Regions from separate parts of the Mycobacterium toneyamaense genome, predicted to be linked through region 1. Evidence: predicted binding sites of a transcription regulator. Region 1 holds the regulator's gene; each other region holds the start of a gene.

The links. Region 1 encodes LexA, which represses DNA repair genes until DNA is damaged. Its sites were predicted from a motif close to CGAACANNTGTTCG; they were not measured.
Region 2: the regulator LexA is predicted to act here: its motif matches at 1,545-1,558, upstream of ACZ5IQ_RS18385 (HNH endonuclease signature motif containing protein).
Region 3: the regulator LexA is predicted to act here: its motif matches at 1,814-1,827, upstream of ACZ5IQ_RS21945 (error-prone DNA polymerase).

What each region holds. Positions count from the first base shown of each region.
Region 1 is NZ_AP040333.1:2,680,225-2,683,923, forward strand. It holds gene ACZ5IQ_RS12935 (LGFP repeat-containing protein) at 1-1,016, shown strand, start outside; gene lexA (transcriptional repressor LexA) at 1,083-1,772, opposite strand; gene ACZ5IQ_RS12945 (LysM peptidoglycan-binding domain-containing protein) at 2,024-2,497, shown strand; gene nrdR (transcriptional regulator NrdR) at 2,609-3,073, shown strand; gene ACZ5IQ_RS12955 (alpha/beta fold hydrolase) at 3,080-3,699, opposite strand, start outside.
Region 2 is NZ_AP040333.1:3,832,120-3,835,818, forward strand. It holds gene ACZ5IQ_RS18385 (HNH endonuclease signature motif containing protein) at 138-1,541, opposite strand; gene ACZ5IQ_RS18390 (IclR family transcriptional regulator) at 1,824-2,720, shown strand; gene ACZ5IQ_RS18395 (Ig-like domain-containing protein) at 2,884-3,699, shown strand, end outside.
Region 3 is NZ_AP040333.1:4,547,637-4,551,335, reverse strand. It holds gene ACZ5IQ_RS21955 (GNAT family N-acetyltransferase) at 83-1,324, shown strand; partial or broken gene ACZ5IQ_RS21950 (BlaI/MecI/CopY family transcriptional regulator) at 1,352-1,732, opposite strand; gene ACZ5IQ_RS21945 (error-prone DNA polymerase) at 1,842-3,699, shown strand, end outside.

The DNA of each region.
Region 1 (3,699 bases):
GGTGGTGGCTGCTGGCGATCATCCCGCTGTTGCTGGTGGTGGTCGGCATCGTGATCGCGGCACTGCTGCGGCGCCGGCGGAATGCCGGTCAGGACGCCATCGACGACCAGGACGCGTACGACTACGACGACCACGAGTTCGGCGACGGCGAGTACGGCGACCCGCAGTATGCCGATGGCGGCGCCGACAGCGAGTACGGCGACGAGTACGCGGCCGAGGACCAGCAGTTCGACAACCCGCACGGCGGCCCCGCGTTCCAGAGCAACCCTGATGTCATCGACACCGCGCCGACGGTGTACCCGGATTTCACGGCCGAACAGCCCACTGAAACGCCGGCCGAGACGGCCGAGGGTGAGCGGTCCGAGGAGGTGCCCGAGGCGCAGGCCGAAGCCGAGGCCCAGCCGGTGGACGCGGCCGAGCCCACCGAGCCGGAGCCGGAGCCGGACGCCGACGAATCCGCCGACGAGCCGACGACATCGGTGCAACTGCCCGACGCCCTGCGTCGCGGCGGTGCGGCGGCAGGCCTCACCGCGGCCGGGTTGGCGGGCTTCGCGGGCCTACGGCCCCGGGACCCCGGCGACCGCGTCTGGGCAGCGCCGGCCGACGGCCGCGACGCCGACGCCCAGGCCGGTGACGAGTGCGCGCCCGAGCCGCAAGAACAGGCCCCCGAGGTCGAGGCGGCTGAGACACCGGCAGCGGAACCGGCCACCGAGACGCCCGTGGACGAGCCTCCTGTGCACGAGCCGCCTGCGGTCGCGACACCGCCGGAGGAGACGGTGGTGGCCGGTCCCGCCAGCGGCAGACACCATGCGCTGGGGGCCGAGGAACCCGAGACCGCGCAGATGTCGTTCCGCGTGGCCACCGGTGCCGAGCCGCCCGAGGGCTATGACATCAAGGCCAATACGGAGTCGGGTTTGTACTGGGTGCCGGGGTCTCCCGGATATGCCGAGGCGCCTGTCCAAATCTGGTTTGCCAGTGAGGAATTCGCGGTCACCAACGGGTTCATCCGCGGCTGACCGGAGTCACGACTGAGCCCCGCTGCGAGCGACTGCAGCGGGGCTCATCTGTAGGTCTGGCCGGCGTCAGATCTTGCGGATGACGGTCACGACCTTGCCGAGTACGACCGCGTCGTTGCCCGGGATCGGATCGAACGCCGGGTTGTGCGGCATCAGCCACACCTGGCCCTTCGTGCGCTTGAAGGTCTTCACCGTGGCCTCGCCGTCGATCATCGCCGCGACGATGTCGCCGTTGTCGGCCACGTTCTGCTGCCGCACGACGACCCAGTCGCCGTCGCAGATCGCGGCGTCGATCATCGACTCGCCGACGACCTTCAGCAGGAACAACGAGCCCTCGCCCACGAGTTCGCGGGGGAGCGGGAAGACGTCTTCGACGGCCTCTTCGGCCAGGATCGGGCCACCGGCCGCGATCCGGCCGAGCACCGGGACGAAGGTCGGCTCGGGCAGCGCGTCCGAACCGGCGACATCGGTGGTGATGGTGGCTCCGGTCGAATCGTCCGCGCCGCGCACGTCCACCGCGCGCGGGCGGTTCGGGTCACGGCGCAGGTAGCCCTTCTTCTCCAATGTGCGCAGCTGGTGGGCCACCGACGATGTCGAGGTGAGACCGACGGCGTCACCGATCTCCCGGATGCTGGGCGGATAACCGCGCGTGGTGACCGAGGTGCGGATGACATCGAGGATGGTCCGCTGGCGCTCGGTGAGGCTGCTGGACCGTCCGCCTGCCTGGGTGTCCGGGGTATCGGTGCTGTCGCTCATGGAGACGAATCTAGCCCAGCGCACCCGATTCATCAAACATGTGTTCGAGATCGGGCGGCTCGGCGTGTCGCGGGCGTGATCCGGTGGTGACGTCGTGAAAGGGGTGGCGGAGTCGGGGTACGGAACTTGTCGGTGGGTGGTCGTATCGTTCGCAACAGTTCGATCACATGTTCTACCCTTCGAACATTTGGGCGATATAGTCGAACACAAGAGCGATCGAACCTATGTACGAACTCCTGAGAGGAACCGACATGACCGTCATCACCCGCGAATACCCGACCGACGTCGTCGTCCGCACCGTGCCTCGGCGTTCAGATGTCAACCGGCACCGCCAGGCCCGGCTGCGGCCGGCCGGCGCGCGTCCCTCGGGCGCGGCCTTCCGGCACCGGGGTACGGGCGTGCTGACGTCGCGTGCCTCGCACCGCCGCAATCCGATCACCCCGTTGACCACGGTGATGCTGGCCCTGGTCGCGGCCGGGATCACGGTGTGGCTGGGTCTGGTGGCGCAGTTCGGCGAAGCGGTCCAGCCGACTTCTTCGACGGCCTCCGTGCCCGCGCAGCTCGCGGTGGTCCGGGTGCAGACGGGGGAGTCGATCCAGCAGGTCGCGCGGCGGGTGGCGCCCGACGCGCCGGTCAGTGCCGTCGTCGACCGCATCAAGGAGCTGAACAAGCTCCCGTCGGTGGCCCTGAACGCCGGGCAGACGCTGATCGCGCCGGTCGGCTGAGGACAGTCCGTGCGCGCGTCGATCGGCACGGCGCCCGGCCGCGTCAGAGCGGCACGGGTAGGCTCGAGACCGTTCGAAACGGTCGATTGTCGGTGCGGCGAAGGAGCGGTGATGCACTGTCCGTTCTGCCGGCATCCGAACTCGCGTGTAGTCGATTCACGAGAAGCTGACGAAGGGCAGGCGATTCGGCGTCGCCGGTCATGCCCGGAGTGCGGTCGCCGGTTCACCACGGTGGAGACCGCAGTCGTCGCGGTGGTCAAACGCAGCGGCGTCACCGAACCGTTCAGCCGGGACAAGGTGATCAAGGGCGTACGGCGCGCCTGCCAGGGGCGGCAGGTCGACGACGATGCCCTGAACCAGTTGGCGCAGAAGGTCGAAGATGCGGTGCGGGCCACCGGATCTCCCGAAGTGCCGAGCCATGAGGTCGGGTTGGCGATCCTCGGTCCTCTGCGTGACCTCGATGAGGTCGCCTATCTGCGGTTCGCGTCGGTGTACCGCTCATTCTCGTCCGCGGAGGACTTCGAACGCGAAATCGAGGCGCTGCGGGCGCACCGCGGTGTGACGTCGTCGGGCTGACGGCAGCTAGGTCGCGCTGCGCTCGTCGGTCTCCATGGCGTCGAGAACCGCATACTTCGTATCTTGCGGGGCGTCGATGGACTTCGCGGTGACACCGGTCTGCAGGAGTCCGCGCAGCGCATCACGGTCGTAGACCGACGGCGCCGTCGTGTCGATGAATTCCTCGATGAGTTTCACGAACCGATCGGGGTCGTCGTGAAATGGGAAATGTCCTGAGTTGTCGAAGAACTCGAGCCGGGAGCCCGGCATCGCGGCGTGGGCGAGTTCTCCGTGGGCGGCCGGGATGACGGCATCCTGGGTGCCCCAAACCAATTGCACCGGAATGGCTTCGGTCAAATAACATCGGTCCAGCATCGTGACCACCTGGCCGCGCCAGTCGACCACTGCGCGCAGGGTCCGGGCGAAGGCGGATGAGGCCTTGGGTTCGGGCAGGTCGTTGAGGATGCGCAGCATGTTCGGCAGGTCGTGGCCCAGGCCGGTCGACCCGAGCAGCGCTCCGCCGAGACGCCCGGCGAGCTGAAGGGCGGGCAGTACCAACGGGATTCGCAACAGTGCCAGCGCTTCGGTGCCCAGCGGCAGCGCCGCGAGTCGCAGTGCGATGTTCACGTCGCGGGTGACACCGCCGG
Region 2 (3,699 bases), 1.2 Mb from region 1:
ATTGTGGTGACGGTCCGACGCCCAGCGCAATCGCTCTGATTTCAACGGTTCCGGGTGACACGTGTGCAGGTGCCGCAGCGGATGCGGCACCGCCGGCGCGACGTGGTGTCGTGCCGTTGAGCGTCAGTGACGCTGTATCACCTTGCGGGACTGTCACTTTCGCCACCCTCGTCTCCGCTCTCCGCCGGGTAGAGCGTCGGATGACAGTAGTGGTTGGTTCTTGGCTGGCCCACATCTAAGAGTGGTGGTGGGGTCCAGTGGATGCGGCCGTCGGGGCCCATGGTGGTGGTCCAGCCGCCGGTGTCGGCCAGGCGATTGTGGGGCCCGCAGGCCAGGGTGAGGTTGGTGATGTCGGTGGGTCCGTCATCGCGCCAGTTGGTGTTGACGTGATGGGCCTGAGAGCGCGATGCGGGGGCGGTGCAGTTGGGTTTGGTGCAGCCCAGGTCGCGGGCGAACAAAGCGAAACGTTGGGCGACAGTGGCGGTACGACGTGCTCGGCCCATGTACAGCGGTTGTTCGGTGTGGTCGTCAAAGACGACGAGGTAGTGGTCGGCTCCGGCGGCGGCCATCTGAACCAGGTCTTTGACCGGGAGTTTCGTGCCGGTGTGCGTGAGCGCCATGCCGGTGCGCTTCTCGAGGTCGGTGACGGTACAGGTGCCGATCACCGCGACAGGAAATCCGTTGTGTTCGCCGAGCATGCCGGTCTTCAGGATCATGCGGCCGACCATCTTGTACGCGTCATGGCGGCGCTGGGCGGCGGTACGGGTGTCGTTGTCGATCTGTTCCTGGGTCGGTGTACCCGAGATGCAGGGCACGGCGTCGGCGGGGTTGCACATGCCGGGGGCGGCCCATTTGTCGTAGATCGCATCCCAATAAGCACGGGTCTCGGCGTCGATGGTGCCGCTGACCTCGGAGGTGCCATCGGAGCGCTGCTTGCCATGGTTGATGGCGCGTTTCGGGTCGGGTTCAGAGTCGTCAGGCTCGGGCCCGTCCTGATCCAGCCGATACAACAGATCAGCAGCGACTTTGCGGAGGTCCTCGGGGGTTTTGATTCGGGCATCGGCCACCAGATCCGCCTCACACTGGGCGAGAGTGACCGGGTCGGCCGCCCACAACGGCAACTTCCCGAAAAACCAGGTGATCACCTGCACATGCTCACCGTTGATCGCCCCCTCACCGAGCGCGGCGGCGACCAGCTCCCACACCGGACCCAACGGCTCCCCGGTGATCGCTGACCGCGGGCCCAGATTATCCGTATCGCGGACCCGGCGGCGGGCCTCCTCCCGACTGATCCGCAACCGCACATGCAGCACCTCAGGCCAATCTTTGGCCCCGATGTCTTTGGCCGCGGCCTGGGTCTGTGCCGCCGCCAGAATCTGGTGATCGACCGCCTCGGCCGCGCACTTAAGGGTTTCGCGGCGCGACTGCACCTCCAACAGCGTCCGCACGTCCAGGCCGGTGTAGTCGAGATTGTTGACCGCCACGACCGCGTCCTCGAGCGCCGCGTAGGCGGTCAGGACAGCGGCACGGTCGGAAGGCATATTCGAACAATAGTTCGAACCGCCGACAATTCGGTGTGACGAAAGAGACCCTAGTTGCCCAGCGTGACCAGCGCAAACAAAGTGACCAAAGTTTTTTGGCGCACGACGACTCAGGACAAGAGCAACCTGATTGTCGGCCAGCACTCGGTCGGCGAGATGTCCGCAGACGCGACACCGAGACTGCAGCCATCAGCAAAACCGACCACCAGACGGCCACGGTCCACAACTGCGACAACTATTCGTCATAAGATGCTCAGCGTCCCCAGACCGGCAGGAGCATCGATGGCACGCGGCACTCCGCTGGAAGACAGCGCACGCGCAGGCTCACCGCCCACCGACCGCGTCGTCAGCATCATCGAACTCCTGGCGCAGCAGTCCGAACCGAGTTCGGTGGCCTCCATCGCGTCCCGACTCGACCTCAACCGCGCGACCGTCACCTCGATCCTGCTGGCCCTGGAGCGCGCGGGTTGGGTTGTGCGCCTTGCCGATCGGAGCTACACGCTCGGACCGGGCATGCTCGGCGTCGCCGAGGCCGTGCGCAATGCCCTGCCCCTGCCGGACAACCACACCGAGGTCCTGCAGGACCTGGCACATGCCACCAAGTGTGGCGTGTCGCTGGCCATGGTCGGCACCACCGAGATGACGTTCGTCAGCGTGGTGCGCGGCGTCGGCCACATCCCGGGCGGTGTGAGTGTCGGCGTCCGCCTACCGTTGACGCCGCCGGCCGGCGCGACGGTGATCGCGCGCCGCGACGCGGCAAGCCAGCAACAGTGGCTGGCCGGAGCGCCACAGGAGCAGCGCGCCGACTTCAGCAACCTGCTCGACCAACTCCGCAGGGACGGCGTCGCGATATTCGATTTCGGCGATTCCAACCCCGAGGTGCTGGGCGTACTGGGCGATGTCGCCGAACTGCTCTCCGAGCACCCCCGGCGCAGTGCGCTCCGGCAGCGGGTTTTCGAGACACTGGTCAGCCTCGGCGGTAAGCCTTACAGCACAGCGCAGCTCGAATCACCCGAGCCACTGGCCGTGAGCTATCTGAGCACCGCCGTGGACAACGCAGCCGGCCATCCCGCCTACGAGGTACAGCTCGGACCGCTGGATCCGTCGGTGAGCGCCGCCGATCGCGCGCGGTACATCCACGAATTGCGCTCGGCCGCAGCAAAGCTCAGCCAGCACTAGTCATCACCACTGCGCCACCCGCCGGTCAACCGGCGGGCACTTTCGCGACCCACTCACCGGAAATCAATGCTTGCGCGGCTGTCGCCGGGATGCTTACCATCTGCCCGTCGCCAATTATTTGGCACTTAACTGCCAACTATTCGTCACTATATCGGGAGCATGGATGGACACAGCGACGACGCTGCATCGCATTGGTAGCTCGGCCGGATCGGGTCACGCCCGGTTCATCGGCCGCGTAGGCGCACTGGCCGTTGCCCTCGGCATCGGCATCGCCGTCGCGAACAGTCCTGCCATCTGCCTCGCCGACACCAGCACCGGCACCTCCGCGTCGTCGACCGACAAACCGTCGCCGGCCACCAAGCCAAAGGCGGAAAAGCCCACCAAGAAGGCGAAAAAGCCCAAGCGCCAGAAGGATTCGGCGGCCAAGAGCGATCAGGACGCAGCCTCCGCGACGACGCCGGACAAGCCCGGGGACACCGAGACCCCGAAGCCCGGCGACAGCGACACCCCCGAACAGAAGCCGGCCACGACGAAGCCCGGGTCCGGCAATCCGGCCGAAACCGCGAAGCCGACGATCAAGAAGTCCCGGCAGAACCAACTTCGCAACGCGGTACCCAAACCTGCCGTGTCGGTCCCCCAGCCGACCGCCGCGACGAGCCAGACCAACCCCAAGACGAACCCGGCACCCACCTCGACCGCGGCGGTGACCGCCGCGAAACCTGCTGCCGCGCAGGCACCTTCAGTGGAGTCCGCCGCCAACACCGTCTCGACGGCCCTGTCCGCTGCCGCGACCAAGATCAACACCCTCACGGCGACAACGCATCCCGTCTCCACGGCTGCCACCGGCGGCAACTTCGTCACGCACGTGGTGTCGAGCCTGCTGGGCGCAATCGGGTTGGTCCCGCACGCCGGAACCAGCCCCGCCGCTCCGCCGCAGGCGCCGGTGTTGTGGACCCTGTTCAGCTGGATTCGCCGCGAG
Region 3 (3,699 bases), 1.9 Mb from region 1:
GAAACCATTGCTGGTGTTGGCTTTTCGTCCGCCCCGAATAATCAGATGACTTCAGCGGGGGCGCCGTGATATCCGTTGGTACATGACTGATTTGACGCTGCGCTGTGTCAGCGACAGCGATGATTTCGATGCGTTCATGGCTACGTCGTACGGCGTGTTCTTGCAGGATCCGCAGCAGGACGAGATCGACCTGATGCGCGCCTTCACCGAGTACGACCGCATGTTCGGTTTCCACGACGGCACCCGTTGGGTGTCCACCGCAGGGGCTTTCGGGAAGCAGGTGGTGCTACCCGGTGGGGCGACCACGGCGGTGGCTGCCGTCACCGCCGTCACGGTGTCGTCCAGCCATCGACGCCGCGGCCTGCTCACCGCCATGATGCGCCACCAACTCGAGGACATCCGAGACCGCGGAACCGAGGCGCTGGCCATGCTGTACGCATCTGAGGCCAGCATCTATGGGCGCTTCGGTTACGGCATGGCGGTACCGGTCGCGGAGCTCTCCGGCAATGTGCGTGAACTGGGATTCCGCGCGGACGTCCAGCGAGGCGACGGCTCGGTGACGCACGTCGACGCCGAGACGTTGCTGGCCAGCGGCCCCGAGATTCACCAGCGCGCGATCGCACAGCGGCCCGGTCTGATGGAGCGGCCGGGTCCGTGGTGGGACAACTGGATCCACGACAACGAGGTGCGGCGCAAGGAGTTCGGCAAGCTTCGCTTCCTCCTGCACCACGAGGCCGACGGTACCGCCAGCGGATTCGCCATCTACCGGCCCAAGGTCAACTGGAGCGACCGCGGGCAGCCCGACAGCGAGATCCGGATCCAAGAAGTGGTGGCCACCAATCCCCATGCGTACACGGAGATTTGGCGCCATCTCCTGGATATGGATCTGATCAGGACCGTCGCATACGACGGTGCCGCAGTCGATGAGCCGCTCCTCGGCCTGGTGGCCGACCGGCGCGCGCTCGCCTGCCAGGTCAGAGACGGCATCTACGTACGCCTGGTGGATCTGCCTCGGGCACTGGGTTTGCGCAGCTACGCCGCTCCGGTCGACGTGGTGCTGGACATCGCCGATGAGTTCTGTCCGTGGAACACCGGCCGGTGGCAGCTACGTGGCGGACCTGATGGCGCCGAATGCGAAAGCACCACGGCGCCGGCGGATATCGCCATGTCGGTACGTGATCTCGGCGCCGTATACCTCGGCGGGGTTGGCCTGCAGGCGCTGGCGAATGCAGGATCCGTTCGTGAGCTCACCCCGGGTTCGGTGCACTGCGCCGCTGTCGCCTTCGGCTGGCCCATCGCTCCGGGTGTGCCCGACGATTTCTAGCGATTCCGCGATGCGCCTGGATACCAGGCGCACCGCGGGATCCACGGCGGCGAGTGCCTGCCGCAGTACATCGACCTCGTCAGCCCTGACCTGTGTGACGAAGTGGACCAGGGCTGCGTGCCGGTCGCTCTGCTCGGCGGCTTGTCCGAGCGCGTCGACCATGAGGCCGGCCACCAGCTGATCACGGCTGCGCGACGCGACGTAGCGGTGTGCCCGATCATCGCGGAGTTGGCGGACCACGCCCTTGCCGGCGAGTCTGCGCAGCACCGTCATGACGGTGGTGTACGCGAGTTTGCGTTCGGCGCAGATGGCGTGATGGACCTCGCGAACGGTCTGTGGCCCGTCCGCGTCCCAGAGGTGATCCATCACCTCGCGTTCCAGATTGCCCAAGTGCCTCAGCATGGCCATCGTCAGTCCCTCTCTGGCGCCCTTTGGGATCTAGTCGCACGGGAGGCCACTGAGTTCCCGCGGACCAGGACATCTAGCGTTCGAACAAAGTTTCGAATACTCTGATGTGGTGGGTTGGCACAATGGGCCGCCGAGCTGGGCGGAGATGCAGCGGGTGCTCGAGGGTAAACCTCGGGTGGCCGGCGCTTCCCCCGAGTCGCCGGCCGACGGCGGCGACAGCCCGGCGTGGTCGCGTAAGCGCGGTGACTATCGGCCGGTCAACCGCCCGGCGCGGCCGGGAACATCGGTGCCGTATGCCGAGCTGCACGCCCACTCCGCGTACAGCTTCCTCGACGGCGCCAGTACGCCGGAGGAGCTGGTGGAGGAGGCCGTCCGGCTGGATCTGCGGGCCATCGCACTGACCGATCACGACGGGCTCTACGGTGTCGTGCGTTTCGCCGAGGCCGCCAAGGAACTCGACATGGCGACGGTTTTCGGCGCCGAACTGTCGCTCAGCAACACTCCACGCACCGAGTTGCCCGACCCGCCCGGGCCGCATCTGCTGGTCCTGGCTCGCGGGCCCGAGGGGTATCGGCGGCTGTCGCGGGAACTGGCCCGGGCGCATCTGGCCGGCGGCGAGAAGGGGGTGCTGAGTTACGACCTGGACACCCTCACCGAGGCCGCCGGCGGGCACTGGCAGATCTTGACCGGCTGCCGTAAAGGCCATGTGCGCCAAGCCCTGTCGTCAGGTGGTACGGAAGCGGCGGACGCGGCGCTGGCCGATTTGGTGGACCGGTTCGGCGCCGACCGGGTGACCATCGAACTGACCCACCACGGGCATCCGCTCGACGACGAACGCAATGCGACGCTGGCCGAGCTGGCGCCGCGGTTCGGCCTCGGCGTCGTCGCCACCACCGCCGCGCATTTCGCCGCGCCGTCGCGGGGAAAGCTGGCGATGGCGATGGGCGCCATCCGGGCCCGCAACTCGATGGACGAGGCCGAAGGCTGGCTGGCCCCGCTGGGCGGGTCGCACCTGCGGTCCGGGGCGGAGATGGCCCGGCTGTTCGCCCACCACCCGGGTGCGGTGACGAACGCTGCCGAACTGGGGGAGCAGTGCGCGTTCGAATTGCGTTTGATCGCACCGAAATTGCCGCCGTTCGACGTGCCGGAAGGGCATACCGAGATCAGTTGGCTGCGTGAGCTGGTGGCGGAGGGGGCGGCCCGTCGCTACGGCTGGAAACCGGACGCGGACCGGGAGAAGGCGTACCGGCAGATCGAACATGAGCTCAAAATCATTGGGCAGCTGGAGTTTCCGGGCTATTTCCTGGTGGTGCACAGCATCACCGAGTTCTGCCGGAACAGTGACATCCTGTGTCAGGGCCGGGGGTCGGCCGCCAACTCGGCGGTCTGTTACGCACTGGGGATCACGAACGTCGACCCGGTGGCCAACGAGCTGCTGTTCGAACGGTTCCTGTCCCCGGCGCGCGACGGCCCGCCGGACATCGACATCGACATCGAATCGGACCTGCGCGAGAACGTCATCCAGTTCGTCTACCAGAAGTACGGCCGGGACTACGCCGCGCAGGTGGCCAACGTCATCACCTACCGCGGCCGTAGCGCGGTACGGGACATGGCCCGGGCCCTGGGGTTTTCACAGGGGCAGCAGGATGCCTGGAGCAAGCAGATCAGCCGGTGGAACGGACTGGCCGACTCGCCGGACGTCGAGGACATTCCCGCGGCGGTGGTCGACCTGGCGTTGCAGATCAGGAATCTGCCGCGGCACATGGGAATTCACTCCGGCGGCATGGTGATCTGCGACCGGCCGATCGCCGACGTCTGCCCGGTGGAGTGGGCGCGCATGGAGAACCGCAGTGTCCTGCAGTGGGACAAGGACGACTGTGCCGCAATCGGTTTGGTGAAGTTCGATCTGCTCGGGCTGGGCATGCTCTCGGCCCTGCACTACATGATCGACCTGGCCCGGGAGCACA